2 regions of the Streptomyces sp. SJL17-4 genome follow, and region 2 is predicted to be linked to the other one. Evidence: riboswitches for the same ligand, from Rfam matches in the RefSeq annotation. Region 2 holds a riboswitch; the other holds the start of a gene.

Region 1 (7,987 bases), 2.1 Mb from region 2:
GCAACAGGACCATGGTGACGCCGTCCCGCCCGGGATGGAGGGAGACCGAAAGCCACTGACTCCGTTCCGGACGGGCCAGGAAACGCACGGGTTCACCGGAGATCATCGCGGCGCGGAGCTGCTCCTCGTGGAACGGGAGACCGAACCAGGGCAGTGCCTCCCACAGTGGCCTTCCCGCCAAGGCCGCGCGGGGGCGGCCGAGCAGCCGCTCGGTGAGCTCGTTGACGTACGTGACGCGTCCGAGGCGGTCGATCGCCAGGATCGCCCGGGGGAGCCGGTCCGTGGCGTCGGAGCCGATCAGACCGGTGCCGAGGTCGACGAGGGTGCAGGTGAGCCGCAGACCGGTGTGGACGCCGCCGAGGCCGAGCCGTGGTGGTCCCTCCCCGCCCGGGCCCGTGGCTCTGTTCGTCTCCGCGGGGGGTGAGGTCTGACGCGCGCGCGTGGAGACCTCGAGCAGGTGCAGACCTCCGTCCGGGCCCTTCAGCCGGATCCGGCGCACCACCGGCCGTCCGTCCGGCCCCGTCGCCTGGCGGGCCGCCGCCCACAACGCGTAGCCGTCCTCCGGATCCAGGAGCGACGTGAGGGCCCCGATCGGGCACGGCGAGGGCACGTCCGTGCCGAGGATCGCCAGGAGGCCCGCGTCCATCGTGACCATGCCGGTGTCGAGGTCCCACTCGAAGGCGCCGAAGCGGACCGGCGGCGCACCCGAGGTGGAGAGCTGTACGCAGACCGGGTCGCCGGGCCATTCGACGGTCGTCCCCTGACGGGCCAGATCGGCCAGGGTCTCGCCGAGGTGGAGTGCGCCCCGCGTCATCCGGTTGCGGTCGCGGGTGTCCACCGGGACCCCGGGGGACGGCGCCCGCAGCGCGACGAGGACCCCGAACCGTTCACGACCGGCGACGACCGGCGCGTACAGCGAGGCGAAGGGGAACGGCAGGCTGGCCACCAGCTGCGGAAATCGCCGCATCGCCTCCTCGACGTCGTGGAGGTGGACGGGCTGTCCGGAGCGATGGACCTCGGCGACCGGGAACGGCCGGTTCGTGTGCATCCGAAACCACGGCCGGAACAAGGGACCCGGCAGCCCCACCAGAGCCGCCATCCGCAGCAGCCCCGGCGCTCCGGAGCGCAGGTAGACCCCGCCCGCGTAACCTCCGACCTCGTCGACCGCCCGCAGCGCCGCCTCCGCGAGCGTCCAGGTCAGGGCGCCGGAAGCAGGCCCGTCGGCAGCTCCGTTCCCGGACGGACGCCCGGTACCGCCCGCCAGGCCGGGGCCGGACGTGCCGTGCGAGGTCACACAGTCAGGATGCGCCTCACCGGGACGGCACCGCATCCCGGACCCGTTCCTTCCCCGCCTCCGGGCAAACGGTGTTGACCGCACGCGTCCGCGCCGTCACACTCGGTCGTCGACCGGCGCCGCAGGGCGCACGACACCACCACTCACGACCAGGGGGCAGGATGACCGGCCGAGTTCTTCCGTACGAGGTGCAGGGCGAGGGGCCGAGGCGGGCCCTCCTGCTGCACAACTGGTTCGGCGACCGCACCAGTTTCGCTCCGCTGCGGGCCCATCTGAACGATGCCTCGGGCTCGTACGCCTTCGTCGACTGCCGCGGCTACGGTGAGGCGCTCGATCACGCGGGCGCGTACACGATGGAGGAGGTCGCGGCCGACGCGCTCGCGGTCGCGGACGATCTCGGCTGGGACTCCTTCTCCGTCGTCGGCCACTCGATGGGCGGCAAGGCGGCGCAGCTGATGCTCCTCGACGCCCCCGACCGCGTCCGTTCGATCATCGGCATCTCGCCCGTCTCGGCGGCCGGTTTCCCCATGGACGGCGAGACCTGGGAGCTCTTCGCCGGCGCCGCCGAGGAGGCGGCCAACCGGCGCGCGATCATCGACAACACCACCGGCGGCCGGTACGACGACGCCTGGCTGAGCGCCCTTGTCGAGCGTTCCGTCCGGCGCTCCTCGGCGACGGCCTTCCGCGCCTATCTGGACTCCTGGTCGCGTACGGACTTCCACGAGCGCGTCCGCGACAACCCGGCTCCCGTGCTGCTCGTCGTCGGCGCCCACGATCCGGCGCTCGGCGCCGAGGCGATGGAGGCGACCTGGTTGCGCTGGTACCCCAACGCGCGCCTGGAGGTCCTCAAGGACGCCGGCCACTACGCGCCCGAGGAGACCCCCCAGGCCCTCGCGGAGGCCATCGAGGCCTTCCTCGCCGCCTGACGGGACCGTTCGCGGTGTCACCGGGGACTTCGGCCCCGGGTGACACTCCGGCCGGAGGAGCGGAAGGGCGAACCCTCACGGTCAGGTGCAGGGTGAGGCTCACGTTCAGGACGAGGGTCACCTCGGAGGGCCCTCAGGTCCTCTTCAGCTTCAAGGCCCGCCAGGTGATCGACCTCGGTGCGACCCACGACGTGCACGGAGCGTCCGGCACCCGGCTCGACCGGTGCCCCGCGACAGCCCAGGCCGTGGCGCTCGACGCCCTCCAGTCCCGCTGACCGTCGGCTCGCCCGCCCGCCGGGGAAGGGGCGTCTTACCCTGGAGGGACGGGCGGGGGACGGAGCACAGCGCTCCTCCCCGAGCCCGGAGCCGTGCAGGCAGGCGGAAGGACGGCGGGCCATGTTCTTCAGTGATCGCACCGATGCCGGTCGGCAGCTGGCCGCACGGCTCGACCACCTCAAGGGCCATGACGTCGTGGTGCTCGGTCTGCCGCGCGGCGGGGTGCCGGTGGCGGCCGAGGTGGCCGACGCCCTCGACGCCCCGCTCGACATCTGCCTCGTACGGAAGCTGGGGGTGCCCCAGCAGCCGGAGCTGGCGATGGGCGCGCTCGGCGAGGGCGGCGTTCGGGTGGTGAACGAGCGGGTGCTCCACGAGGCGGGGGTGGGGGCGCGTGATCTGGCCGCGGTCGAGGAGCGCGAGCACGCCGAGCTCGATCAGCGGGCCCGCCGCTATCGGGGCAGCAGGCCTTCCGTTCCCCTGGAAGGCCGGACCGTCCTGGTCGTGGACGACGGTCTCGCCACGGGCGCCACGGCCCTGGCGGCCTGCCGGGTGGTACGGGCGCGGGGCGCCGCCCGGATCATCCTCGCGGTGCCGGTGGCGCCCCGTGGATGGACGGCCCGGCTCGGCGGCGAGGCCGACGAAACGGTGAGCGTGCACGCGCCGGACCTGTTCTACGCGATCGGACAGTTCTACCGGGACTTCACCCAGACCCCGGACGCGGAGGTCATCGCCTGCCTGGACCGGATCCGCGCCGCGCACGGCCCGGTCGTCCAGGACACGGACATCAGGATCCCCGTCGCCGACGGCGTCATGCTCGCGGGACGGCTCGCGGTGCCCGAGGGCGCCACCGGCATCGTCCTGTTCGCCCACGGCAGCGGGAGCAGTCGGCACAGCCCCCGCAATCGGGCGGTCGCGGCCGCGCTCAACCGGGCGGGACTCGGAACGCTCCTGTTCGACCTGCTCACCGAGGCCGAGGCGGTCGACCGGGCGCAGGTCTTCGACACCCCGCTGCTCGCCGACAGGCTCGCCCGCGCCACGGAGTGGCTCGCCGAGCGTCCGGAGAGCGAAGGCCTCCCGCTGGGCTACTTCGGGGCCAGTACGGGAGCGGCCGCCGCGCTGTGGGCTGCGGGCGACCTGGAGTCCGCCGTGGCCGCCGTCGTCTCACGCGGTGGCCGGCCGGACCTCGCGGCCGACCACCTGGCGCGGGTCAAGGCCCCGACGCTCCTCGTGGTCGGGGGCAGGGACGCGCTGGTCCTGGACCTCAACCGGCGGGCCGAGGCGCTGCTGCGCTGCGAGAGCCGGCTGGAGGTCGTGGAGGGCGCCACGCACCTCTTCGAGGAGCCGGGCGCCCTGGAGGAGGTGGCGGAGCTCGCCACCTCCTGGTTCACCGGGCACTTCCGGGATCAGTAGGCGCCGTTGACGTTGTCGATGGAGCCGTAGCGGTCGGCCGCGTAGTTGCAGGCGGCCGTGATGTTGGCGACCGGGTCGAACAGGTCCATCGACGTGCCGGGCACGTGATAGGCGAGGAAGGTCGGCTCGATGACCTGGAGCAGGCCCTTGGAGGGGGTGCCGGCCACGGCGTTGGAGTCCCAGAGGTTGATGGCCTGGGGGTTGCCGGAGGACTCCCGCATGATGTTGCGGTGGATCCCCTCGTACGAGCCGGGGATGCCGCGCTGGGCCATGATGTCCAGCGACTCGCGGATCCAGCCGTCGAGGTTGTTCGCGTACTGGGTGGCGGCGGCGGGCGCGGCCTGGACCGGAGCGGCGGCGGCGGGAGCGGCGGCCGAGGCGCCGGTGCCGGTGGCCGGGGTGGCGCTCCGGCGCTCGGAGCGGTTCGCCCGTTCGGCCGTGGCGGTCTTCTTCGCCTGCGTGGGGGCGGCCTTCACGGAATCCCGACGAAGCGTCAGTTCAAGACCCGGATGAATAAGTGACGGGTTGTCACCCACGGCGCTCCGGTTGGCGCGGTAAAGGCCCTTCCAGCCGCCCTGAATTCCCTTCTTCTGGGCGATCAGGGAAAGCGAGTCACCACTGACGACCGTGTAGGTGCGTGCGGCGGCCGGGGCGGCGGGTGCCTTGGCGGCGGCCTTCGCGGCGACCGGGGCCGCGGGGGCGGTGATGTTCTTGGCGGCGATTTCCGGGGCTCCGGAAACAGGCGCGGCGCCGGCCACGGCCGGGGCGATCAGCGGGAGGGTGAGGGCGGCTCCGCCCGTGCCGACCAGCGCGAGTCCACGGGAGACGGGGCGGCGGCGGGGGCGGCGGTGCTTACCGTGAGCAGGCATGACGAGATTCCTCTCCGGCGCCTTCGGGGTGAGCTGTCGGGTTCGGACTGGAGATGTCCGGCCGCGCGCACGCGGCTTCACCCCGAGCCGTTCCGGAATCCGGGCCGGCGTATTCGTGGGTCCCCCGCTCCTGCCGTCGGGTGAAAGGGAGGTATTTCGAGCGGTGGCAGGATTCGGCGATCCGCTCGAATGGAGGTGACCGTAGGCCAGTAATGCGGCGGAGAACAAGAGGATCTGAGTCCAGGGGTCGGTGAAAGGATCACCGAATTCATGGAATTCAAGATCGACCTCGACTCCTGCGCATCGAACTTCCTTGTCCCGCACGGCCTGCACGGATTCCGATCACCGGGGAATCCCCGGGAACGTGAGTCGCGTCACCAGGTGCTCAATGTCCGAATAGGGGTGGTAATTCTATTAATGGAGAAGTGGGCGATAAGGGACTGTTCGACCGCGCGGGCACTCAAGGGCATAGGTCGCAAAACCGACATTCGTCATGAAAGATGGAGCCACCCCGACCGAGGAGCCGCCCGGATGTCGCCCTCCGCCTCCCTGCTCGACCCCGAGACCCTCGACCGTGAGGCCGCCGCCCTCTACGAGAGCGCCACCTGGCAGCGGATCGTCACGGACTGGACCGCGCCGCCGGCGCCCGCACCCGCTGTGGAGGGCTGGCGTGAGCTGCTCACCCTGCCGGTGGAGCGGCTCGTCGCCGACGCGCTCGACGCGTTGCCGCCTTCCCTTCCCGCCGAGCGCCGGCTTCCCGGCCGGATCGGAGCCGTCCTGCCCGACCGGCTGCACGCCTGGCGTCGCATCGGCCAGCCCGAGCTGCGCCCCTCGGTCCACCTCGGGTACGCGCGCCTGGTGCTGACGGAGTGGGGCTGGCAGAACGCGCCGTACAAGCTGCGCGACGTGCGCGGGGCCCGGTGTGTCTGCGGCGCGCTGCTCGCCGCGCACCGTCTCGGCTACGGCAGCGCGACGACGATGAACGAGGCGGCCGCCTGGATCATGGCCGAGCTCCGGTCGCGGGGGTGGCATGAGCTGATCGGGCCGTGGAACCGGGCCCCGGGCCGTACGGCCGCCGACGCGGTGGCCCTCCTCGACGCCACGATCCACCGCGCGGCGCACGCCGGGCGCTGACGGACTCTCCGCGGGCGCGGGGCGGGTGTGGGGCGGGTGGGAGGCGGGTGCGCGACGGCGGCGAAGCGGCCACCGCCCCGCACCCGGACGGCGTACTCAGCCGGTGATGCTCGGCGCTCCGGTCTCGATGTGACCGGTGTACCGGCGCGACCAGGTCCCGTCGATGTCGGCCAGGATCGTGAAGTCGTACCAGCCGTTGTTGTAGGCGACCGCGTTGAAGAAGTCCTCCCGAGTGGAGCCGGCCGGGACCGTGTAGGTCCAGGGGCCGTCCGTGCGGTAGGCGTTCGAGCGGATCGTGAACGTCACCGGCCCGGCCGAGGTGTTGCTCATCCTGAACCACAGGGCCGTCCGCCCCGTCCCCGGCTCGGTCGCGAACCTGGATGTCACCTCGACGGCCTTGCCGGCCTTGGAGGCGTCCCCGATGAACCGGCGCAGGAAGCGGTTGGGGCCCATCATCGAGATGTCGTACTTGCCGGACCCCGATCCCAGGCCGATGTTGAAGTAGTCGGTGGCCGTGCCGCCCGCGTCGACGGTGTACTGCCAGGCGGCCGTGTCGCGGTGCTGGTGCGGGTGGATCGAGAAATGGGCCGCGCGCTTGGCCTCGGCGCCCTGGTTCGCCATCGAGAACCAGGCGAGGATCTTGCCCGCGGCTCCGAACTCGAAGCGGTCGAGATTGCCGTTCACCTGGTACGGCAGCGCGCGGGCCGGCCGGGTGCCGGACTCCTGCGCGGGCTGGGCGTTGTTCTGCGGGGCCGGGTTCGGCAGCGGACCGCAGGTCGCCTGGCCGATGACCTTCGCCGTGGAGGGGAGGCCGGCCGGTACGCCGTACACCGGGTGGGCGAAGTCGAAGACGCCGGTCAGATCGCCCGTCACCTTCCGTCGCCAGGCGCTGATGTGGGGGCAGGTGGCCGGGGTGCCGAGGGCCGTCGTCCAGCTCTCCATGAAACGCAGGACCGAGGTGTGGTCGAAGACCTCCGAGCTCACCCAGCCACCCCGGGTCCACGGGGACATGACAATCATGGGGACGCGGAAGCCGAGGCCGATCGGTACGCCGTCGAGGTACTCGCCGGGGGTGCCCGGGGGAGCGACGGGTGGCGGCACGTGGTCGAAGAAGCCGTCGTTCTCGTCGTAGTTGAGGAACAGCACGGTCGAGTCGAACACCTCGGGGTCGGCGGCGAGCGCCCGGTAGACGAGATCGACGAAGTGCGCGCCGTCCCCGGGCGGTGCGTAGGGGTGCTCCGAGAACGCCTCGCTCGCGACCACCCACGACACCTGGGGCAGCGTGCCCGCGACCACATCGGCGCGGATCGCGGCGGCGATGTCGTCCGGGGTCGAGCCGGTCACCTTGGGCACCGAGCCCATGCCGCGGTCGTACAGCGGGTCCCCGGGCCGCGCGTCGGTGAACTTCTTGAAGTACGCGAGACCGTTGTCGCCGTAGTTGTCCTGGGCGTTCTGGTAGACCCTCCAGCTCACCCCGGCCCGCTGGAGCGCCTCGGCGTACGTCTCCCAGGTAAGGCCCGACTCCTCGCCGCCGTCCTTGCTGGAGCCGTCGATCTTCCCGCTCCACAGGAAGGTGCGGTTGGGGCCGGTGGCGCTCAGTGCCGAGCAGAAGTACGCGTCGCAGATCGTGTAGTGGTCTGCGAGCGCGTGATGGAAGGGGATGTCCTCGCGGTCGAGGTGGCCGAGGGTCCGGGTGTTGCCCACGCCGGTGACCCAGTTGTCCAGACGGCCCTTGTTCCAGGCGGCGTGCTGTGAGGTCCAGCTGTGCGGCAGGTCGCCGTTGCACTGGGCGAGGGTCTCGCCGTCCACGCCGCCGGCGGGCGGGGTGTCGCTGAGCTTCCAGGGGTACTGGCGACCGCCCCAGTCGGGCTGGTTGAACATGCCCCAGCCGCCGGGGAGGTTGCCCGCGGCGCGGTCGCCGAAGCCCCGGACCCCGCGCAGGGTGCCGAAGTAGTGGTCGAAGCTGCGGTTCTCCTGCATGAGGATCACCACGTGCCGGACGTCGGTGAGGGTGCCGGTGGCCGCCCTCGCGGCGGCGGAGGCCCGGGCCGTCGGCAGCGCCGCGCCCGCCACGAGCC
Region 2 (7,987 bases):
CGCGGGCCGAGGTCGGTGCGGGGCGGCGGCGGGGCCAGCCGGACGGTGGCGCCGAGGACGGACAGCCCGCGCGGTGCCACGACCACCGGCTCCAGGGAGACGGCGACCACCTCTGGGTGGTCGTCGACCAGGCGGGACACCCGGAGCAGGACCTCTTCGAGGGCCGGGGTGTCGACGGGGGCCGAGCCGCGCCAGCCGAACAGCAGCGGGGCCGTGCGGAGGGAACGGACCAGCTCGGCGACGTCCCGGTCGGTGGCGGGCACCAGCCGGTGCGCCGTGTCGCCGAGCAGCTCGGACGCGGCGCCCGCGAGGCCGAAGGAGAGGACGGCGCCGACGGCCGGGTCGATGGCGGAGCGGACGACGGTGTCGACTCCCCGGGGCACCATCGCCTGGACGACCGGCTGGAGCTCCTCGGGCTTGCCGAGGACCTCGGTCAGCTCGGCGTAGGCGGTACGGAGCTGCTCCTCGGACGCCAGATCGAGGCGTACGCCCCCGAGGTCGGGGCGGTGGCGGAGGTGGGGCGCGGTCGTCTTGAGGGCCACCGGGTAGCCCAGCCGGCCGGCGGCCGCGACGGCGGCGTCGGGGGTGGGGGCGGGCAGCGTGGGCAGGACGGCGATGCCGTAGCGCGCGAGCAGTTCCCCCGCCTGTGCGGTGTCGAGGGTCACACCGCGCGGGTCGGCGTCGTCCCCGCCGAGCACACGCTCGATGAGCGCGGCGGCCCCTGCCTCGTCGATGTCCTCGTACTCGGGCACCCGGCCGGGCTCGGCGGCCTGCCGGCGCCACTGCCCGTACCGCACGGCCTCGGCCAGCGCCCGCACGGCCCGCTCGGCGGCGGGGTAGGAGGGGATGGTGGCGGGCGGGACGGGTAGGGACACGGCCGCGGGTGCCGGGTCGGTGCCGGTACCGGAGTCGGAGTCGGAGTCGGAGTCGGAGTCGGAGTCCCCGGCGCCGGACTCGGAGTCCCCGGCGCCGGACGCGGGAGCCGGTGATGCTGCGGCCGGAGTGGCCGCGGGCGGGCTCGTCGCCGGGGTGCCGAGGGCGGACCCGGCGCTGCCCGTTCCCTGGCCGGACGGGCCGCGGTCGGGTGTCCGGGCCTCGGGCCGAAGGCCGGTGGGCCCGGGTCCGGGTACGAGTCCGGACCCGGTTTCGGGTTCGGTCGCGGGCCCGTCAGGCGCGGCGGGCCCGGCCCCCGGTTCGGTCGGGAGGCCGGTCGGCCGGGGGGCCGAGGCGGCCGCCGCCGTGCCCCGGCCCGGTGCTGTCGGGCGGGTGCTCGTGGCGACCGCGAGGGCCTCCGCGAGGCCGCCCATCTCGACGTGGACGACGACGACCGGCTTCGTGGGGGCCTGAGCGGAGGCGACGGCCTCGCGGAGGGAGGCCGCGAGGACCTCGCCGTCGCCGAACTCGGTGGCGCCGTTCTCGCCGACCCACGGGATCGCGTTCACGACGACCGCGTCGGAGGTCTCGTCCGCGAGCGCCGCCACGAGGGCGTCCCGGAAGTCCGCCGGTTCCGCCGCCGTCGTGAGGTCGAGCGGCCGCAGCGGCCGCAGCCCCTCCGTCAGGCAGGCGTCATAGGTGAGGAGGCCGAGGGACTCGGAGTTGCCGAGGATCGCGACCCGGGGCCCGGCGGGCAGCGGCTGGGCGGCGAGCAGCAGTCCGGCGTCCACCAGCTCGGTGACGGTGTCGACGCGGATGACTCCGGCCTGACGGAGCAGCGCGGAGACCGTGGCGTGCGGGATGCGGGTGACGGGCACACGGTGGCCGGGCGGCGCGCTGCCGCTGTGTCGGGCGCCCTTGACGACGACGACCGGCTTGACGGCGGCGGTGCGGCGCGCGAGCCGGGTGAACTTCCGGGGGTTGCCGATCGACTCCAGGTAGAGGAGGACGACGTCGGTCCCGGGATCGTCGTACCAGTGCTGGAGGAAGTCGTTGCCGGAGACGTCGGCGCGGTTGCCGGCCGAGATGAAGGAGGAGAGCCCGGCGCCCCGTCGGTGCAGTCCGGCGAGGAGCGCGATGCCGATCGCGCCGGACTGGGTGAAGAGCCCGATCCGCCCGGCGGCCGGCATCTGCGGGGCGAGGGAGGCGTTGAGCCGGACGTCGGCGGCGGTGTTGATGATCCCGAAGGCGTTGGGCCCGATGATCCGCATGCCGTACGAGCGTGCCTGCCGGACCAGCTGACGCTGCCGCTCCCGCCCGGCGGCCCCGCTCTCGGCGTATCCGGCGGAGAGGACGACCAGGCCCTGGACGCCGTGCTCGCCGCAGTCCGCCACGACTTCCGGCACCCGTTCGGCGGGGACGGCGACGATCGCGAGGTCGACGGGCTCGCCGATGGCGGCGACGGAGGAGTGGGCGGGGACGCCGTCGAGTTCGACGGGCCCGTCGTTCTCGCCGAGCGCCGCGTTGACCGCGTACACGCGTCCGGTGTACCCGGCCCCGAGGAGGTTGCGGAGGACCGTCCGGCCGACGCCGCCCGGTGCGCGTCCGGCGCCGACGACCGCGACGGACCGGGGCGTGAGGAGGCGTTGTACGGAGCGGGCCTCGGCCCGCTGCTCCCGGGCGCGCTGCACGGCGAGGGAGCGGTCGGTGGGTTCGAGGTCGAGGTGGAGTCGTACGGACCCGTCCTCGAAGCTGCGCTTCTGGGTGTAGCCCGCGTCCGTGAACACCTTGATCATCTTGGTGTTGGCGGGGAGCACCTCGGCGGCGAAGCGCCGGATGTCCCGCTCGCGCGCGACCGCCGCGATGTGTTCGAGCAGGGCGGAGGCGACGCCGCGGCCCTGGTGGGCGTCCTGGACGAGGAAGGCGACCTCGGCCTCGTCGGCCGGGGCGGAGGCGGGCAGGCCCCGGTCGTCGATGCGGTCGTAGCGCACGGTGGCGATGAACTCGCCGCCCACCGTCGCCGCGAGGCCCACCCGGTCCACGAAGTCGTGGTGGGTGAAGCGGTGCACGTCCTTGGCGGAGAGCCGTGGGTAGGGGGCGAAGAAGCGGTAGTACTTCGACTCGTCCGAGACCTGCTCGTAGAAGCTGACGAGGCGGTCGGCGTCGTCGGCCGTGATGGGCCGGATACGCGCGGTGCCGCCGTCGCGGAGCACCACGTCCGCTTCCCAGTGGTCGGGGTAGTCGTGCTCCGGCAGCTGGTCCGACGCGCTCTGCATGGGGTCAGCCTACGGCCGCGACACGGCGCTGGCACGGGTCGCGGCACGGTGGCGGCACGGGTCGCGGCACGGTGGTGGCACCGGCCGCGACACGGTGGTGGCACCGGCCGCGACACGGTGGCGGCACCGCTCGCGCGGCGGGGGTCCGCCGTGCAAGGTAGGGAGCACGCCACGCACGGCGAGGGAGGGCCGAAAGGCGGTCCGGTCCGGGTCGAACGTCGGCGCGAGCACATCGCAACCCGTGAGAGACTGGTCTAGACAACCCGCTTGAGACTTGAAGGGCAACACCATGGCTGAGCGCCGCGTCAACGTCGGCTGGGCCGAGGGCCTGCACGCCCGCCCCGCGTCCATCTTCGTCCGTGCCGCCACGGCTTCCGGCGTTCCGGTGACGATCGCCAAGTCCGACGGCACCCCGGTGAACGCCGCCTCCATGCTCGCGGTGCTCGGCCTGGGCGCGCAGGGCGGCGAGGAGATCGTCCTCGCTTCGGAGGCCGACGGCGCCGAGGCCGCTCTGGACCGTCTGGCGAAGCTGGTCGCCGAGGGCCTGGACGAGCTTCCCGAGACCGTCTGATCCGGGTCGACCCACTCTGCACGACGAAAGGCCGTGACCGCCGGAATTCCGGTGGTCACGGCCTTTCGCTTTTCCACCGCTCCGCTTTTCGGGCAGCACGGAGCGACGGCGTCGAATTCCTATTCCATGTATACGATGCGCGCGTTAATTCCGGGAACTCGCCGTGTTGACTGCATGTTGCGAAACCCTCACACGGCCGCGGTCCGGTCTCTTGAGGCGGTGCAGCGACTGCGAGCGCTCCGCGTGCAGCGCGGTCAGCGCCCGCGCCCGCTCGGCGTCGCCGCGCGCCACGGCGTCCACGATCGCGCCGCGCTCGGCCCAGGCGTCCACCGGCCGCTCGGGCTGCTCGACCGCGTACATCCAGGCGATCTTGTGCCGCAGCTGGGTCAGCAGCGCCGTCAGGGCCGGGCTGCCGGAGGCCTGCGCGAGCGTCTCGTGGAACCAGCCGCCGAGGGAGCGCAGATCCTCGCCCTGTCCGCGCCTGGCCCGCTCCTGGCCCAGCCTGACCAGGCCGCGCAGCACCTTGAGATGGGCCTCCGTGCGCCGTTGGGCCGCGCGGGCGGCCCCCAGGGGTTCGAGCAGCGCCCGCATGTCGAGCAGATCGGCCGCCTCCTGCTCGGTGGGTTCGGCGACATGCGCCCCGGCGTGGCGGCGGGTGACCACGAAGCCCTCGGACTCCAGGGTGCGCAGGGCCTCACGGACCGGGACCCGGGAGACCCCGTACCGGCGGGCGAGCTGGTCCTCGGTCAGCCGGCTGCCCCGCTCGAAGACACCGGAGACGATGTCGTCCCGGATCGCCGTGCATACCGAGTGCGCGGGAATGCGCATGTCCGACCTCCGCCTTGGTCTGCGCGAGTCAATTCCAGCGGCGCCTGTTCTGCGCCCGATCTGCGACTCTATTGCAGCGCGCCGGAATTTCCGATGCCCCGGCGGAATATCGGTCTCCCGCGACCGACGAAAAGCCCCGGCTCTGTACGAGCCGGGGCTTTTGCGATGCGGGTGGGGCGGCGGAACGGGCACTGGGGGCGGCGGCGGAACCGCCGGTCCTGCGCGAGGCGTCCTCGATCCGTCCTGGATCGGACGTCGACGCCGCGGGGATCAGACGTTGACGCCGCGGGCGCGCAGATACGAGATCGGGTTGATGTCGGAGCCGTACTCGGAGGTCGTCCGCGCCTCGAAGTGGAGGTGCGGGCCGGTCGAGTTGCCGGTCGAGCCCGAGATGCCTATCCGCTCACCCGGCTCGACGCTCTGGCCGACGTAGACCCCGATGGAGGAGAGGTGGCCGTACTGGGTGTACGTGCCGTCGTTCATCCGGATGACGACGTTGTTGCCGTACGCGCCGCCCCAGCCGGCCTCGACGACGGTGCCCGAGCCGACGGACACGACGCTGCTGCCGTAGGAGGCGTGGAAGTCGATGCCGGAGTGGCTGCCGGAGGACCAGAGCGAGCCACCGGTCTGGTAGCCGGTCGAGACGTACGTGCCCTCGACGGGGAGCTGGAAGGAGGCCAGGCGGCGGCGCTCGGCCTCACGGGCGGCGCGCTGCTCGGCCTCGCGGATCTCCTTGGCACGGGCCTCGGCCTTGCGCTTCGCCTCGGCCTTGGCCTTCGCCTTGGCGGCGACCTCGAAGGCCTCCTGCTCCTGGGCGGCGGCCTGGGCGTCGATCCGCTCGGCGAGGGAGTCCTCGGTGATCACCTTGGTGAGACCGGTGTCCTCGAGGGAGGAACGGTTCTCCGTGTCGGCGGCGAGCGCCGGGGAAGCGAGGGTTCCGATGACGCCGGTGGTGGCGAGCGTCGCCGCGCCGGCGATGCCCACGCCGCGGCGCGCCATCCGGCTCGGAGCACGATGCTTCCCGGTGGCACGGGTGAACGCCATGTAGGGGCTGGTCCTTTCCTTCCCTCTCGCCTACCGGGTTAGCTGACGGGTTCGGAGCAGGAAGGTCTCCTACGAGCCCCTCCGTACGAGACGAAGGCGCCCGATTCACCCCAGGGACTGCGTATGGGTCCCCGGCTCCCCAGGCTCGCGCCTGACGGGGACTCGGCGATGTCTGTCCGATGCCGCGGGTGCGGCACGTGCAACTGACGAACAGACGCACCGACGCTATGCGGATCGTCTTTCAATCACCAACCGGACACGCCTTTTGTAAGACATGCCACAGGGCATACGATCACCCTTGACCTTAATACGGACAAACAGGAGGACCCCGACGAACTATGCCGTCGGGGCCCTCCTTTGTCATGCCGGCGGCGTGAATCAGCCGGTCACGACGGTCACTTCACCGATCCCGAGCGCGCGCACCGGCTCCGCGATCTGCGCCGCGTCGCCGACGAGCACGGTGACGAGCCGGTCCACGGGGAAGGCGCTGACCACGGCCGCGGTCGCCTCGACCGTGCCGGTCTCGGCCAGCCGGGCGTACAACTGGGCCTGGTAGTCGTCCGGGAGGTGCTGCTCGACCTGGTCGGAGAGCGTCCCGGCGACGGAGGCCGCGGTCTCGTACTTGAGCGGCGCGACCCCCACCAGGTTCTGCACGGCCGTCTCCCGCTCGGCGTCGGTGAGCCCCTCCGCGGCCAGCGTCCGCAGCACCTTCCACAGGTCCTCAAGTGCCGGGCCGGTGTTGGGCGTGTCGATGGAACCGCTGATGGCGAGCATCGAGGCGCCGTTCCCCCGGCCGTCCGAGCGGAGCACCTGCCCGAAGGCACGCACGCCGTACGTGTAGCCCTTCTCCTCGCGCAGGACCCGGTCGAGCCGCGAGGTGAGGGTGCCACCGAGGCAGTAGGTGCCCAGGACCTGGGCCGGCCAGACACTGTCGTGGCGGTCGGGTCCGACCCGGCCGATCAGCAACTGGGTCTGGACGGCGCCGGGACGGTCCACGATGACGACCCGTCCGGTGTCGTCGGCGGTGATCGGCGGCATCGGGAGCGGCTCGGCCGGCTCGCCGGTCCAGGCGCCCAGGGTCTCGGCGAGGACCTTGTCCAGGTCGACGCCGGTGAGGTCGCCGACGACCACGGCGGTGGCCGTGGCGGGCCGGACGTACGCCTCGTAGAAGGCGCGGACCGCGGCGGCGTCGATCGCCTCGACGGTCTCCTCGGTGCCCTGGCGCGGCCGGGACATCCGGGCCTCGGCCGGGAAGAGCTCCTTGGAGAGCTGCTTGGCGGCGCGGCGGGACGGGTTGGCCGTCTCGTGCGGGATCTCGTCGAGGCGGTTGCGCACCAGGCGCTCGACCTCGGTCTCGAGGAACGCGGGCGCGATCAGGGCCTCGGAGACGAGACCGAGCGCCTTGGGCAGCCGGGAGACGGGGACCTCCAGGGAGACCCGTACGCCCGGGTGGTCGGCGTGCGCGTCGAGCGTGGCGCCGCAGCGCTCCAGCTCGGCCGCGAACTCCTCGGCGCTGTGCTGGTCCGTGCCCTCGAAGAGCGCGCGGGCCATGATGGTGGCGACACCGTCGAGGCCGGCGGGCTCGGCGTCCAGCGGGGCCGGCAGGAAGATCTCCACGGCCACGACCTGCTGGCCGGGGCGGTGACTGGTCAGCACCGTCAGGCCGTTGTCCAGGGCGCCGCGGTCCGGGGCCGGGAAGGCCCAGGGCCGGGCGAGGCCCGGCGTCGGCTGCGGGTGGAAGTCCATGCTCGTCAAAGACGCGGCGGCGTCGGTCACTGGTCCGCTCCCTCTTCCTCGTCGCCGTCGGCGTTCTCGCTCTGTTCGGTCGCCAGGGGCTCGTAGACCAGCACCGCGCGGTTGTCGGGGCGCAGCGTGGCCGCGGCGACGGCCTGCACCTCGTCGGCGGTGATCGCCAGGACGCGGTCGACGGCGGTCAGCGCGAGCTGCGGGTCGCCGAAGAGCACGGCGAACCGGCACAGTTCGTCGGCGCGGCCCGCGACGGTGCCGAGCCGGTCGAGCCACTCGCGCTCCAACTGGGCCTGCGCGCGCTCCATCTCCTCGGGCGTGGGGCCCTCGGCGGCGAACCGGGCGAGCTCCTCGTCGACGGCCGCCTCGATCTGCGGGACCTCGACACCGCCGGAGGTCTTGACGTCCAGCCAGCCGAGCGAGGGCGCGCCGGCGAGCCGCAGCATGCCGAAGCCGGCGGCGACGGCCGTACGGTCGCGGCGGACCAGGCGGTTGTGCAGCCGGGAGGACTCGCCGCCGCCGAGGACCGTGAGGGCCAGGTCGGCGGCGTCGCACGCGCGCGTGCCGTCGTGCGGCAGCCGGTAGGCGGCCATCAGCGCGCGGGCCGGGACCTCCTCCTCGACGACCTCGCGCAGCTGCTCGCCGATGA

The links. A riboswitch is a leader RNA that binds a small molecule or an ion and turns the genes downstream of it on or off. The one in region 2 is predicted to bind cyclic di-AMP.
Region 1: it holds a riboswitch for cyclic di-AMP, as region 2 does, so the genes downstream of both, N5875_RS00795 (LysM peptidoglycan-binding domain-containing protein) here and N5875_RS09790 (M23 family metallopeptidase) in region 2, are expected to answer to the same signal.

Annotation. Positions count from the first base shown of each region.
Region 1 is NZ_CP104578.1:175,394-183,380, reverse strand. Features, by position in the region: gene N5875_RS00815 (SpoIIE family protein phosphatase) at 1-1,294, opposite strand, end outside; gene N5875_RS00810 (alpha/beta hydrolase) at 1,456-2,220, shown strand; gene N5875_RS00805 (hypothetical protein) at 2,313-2,495, shown strand; gene N5875_RS00800 (alpha/beta family hydrolase) at 2,617-3,906, shown strand; gene N5875_RS00795 (LysM peptidoglycan-binding domain-containing protein) at 3,900-4,775, opposite strand; cyclic di-AMP (ydaO/yuaA leader) riboswitch at 4,781-4,964, opposite strand; gene N5875_RS00790 (hypothetical protein) at 5,307-5,909, shown strand; gene N5875_RS00785 (phospholipase C, phosphocholine-specific) at 6,006-7,987, opposite strand, start outside.
Region 2 is NZ_CP104578.1:2,264,570-2,272,556, forward strand. Features, by position in the region: gene N5875_RS09775 (GNAT family N-acetyltransferase) at 1-3,149, opposite strand, end outside; gene N5875_RS09780 (HPr family phosphocarrier protein) at 3,439-3,720, shown strand; gene N5875_RS09785 (GntR family transcriptional regulator) at 3,865-4,548, opposite strand; gene N5875_RS09790 (M23 family metallopeptidase) at 4,819-5,592, opposite strand; cyclic di-AMP (ydaO/yuaA leader) riboswitch at 5,605-5,770, opposite strand; gene N5875_RS09795 (pitrilysin family protein) at 5,971-7,338, opposite strand; gene N5875_RS09800 (pitrilysin family protein) at 7,365-7,987, opposite strand, start outside.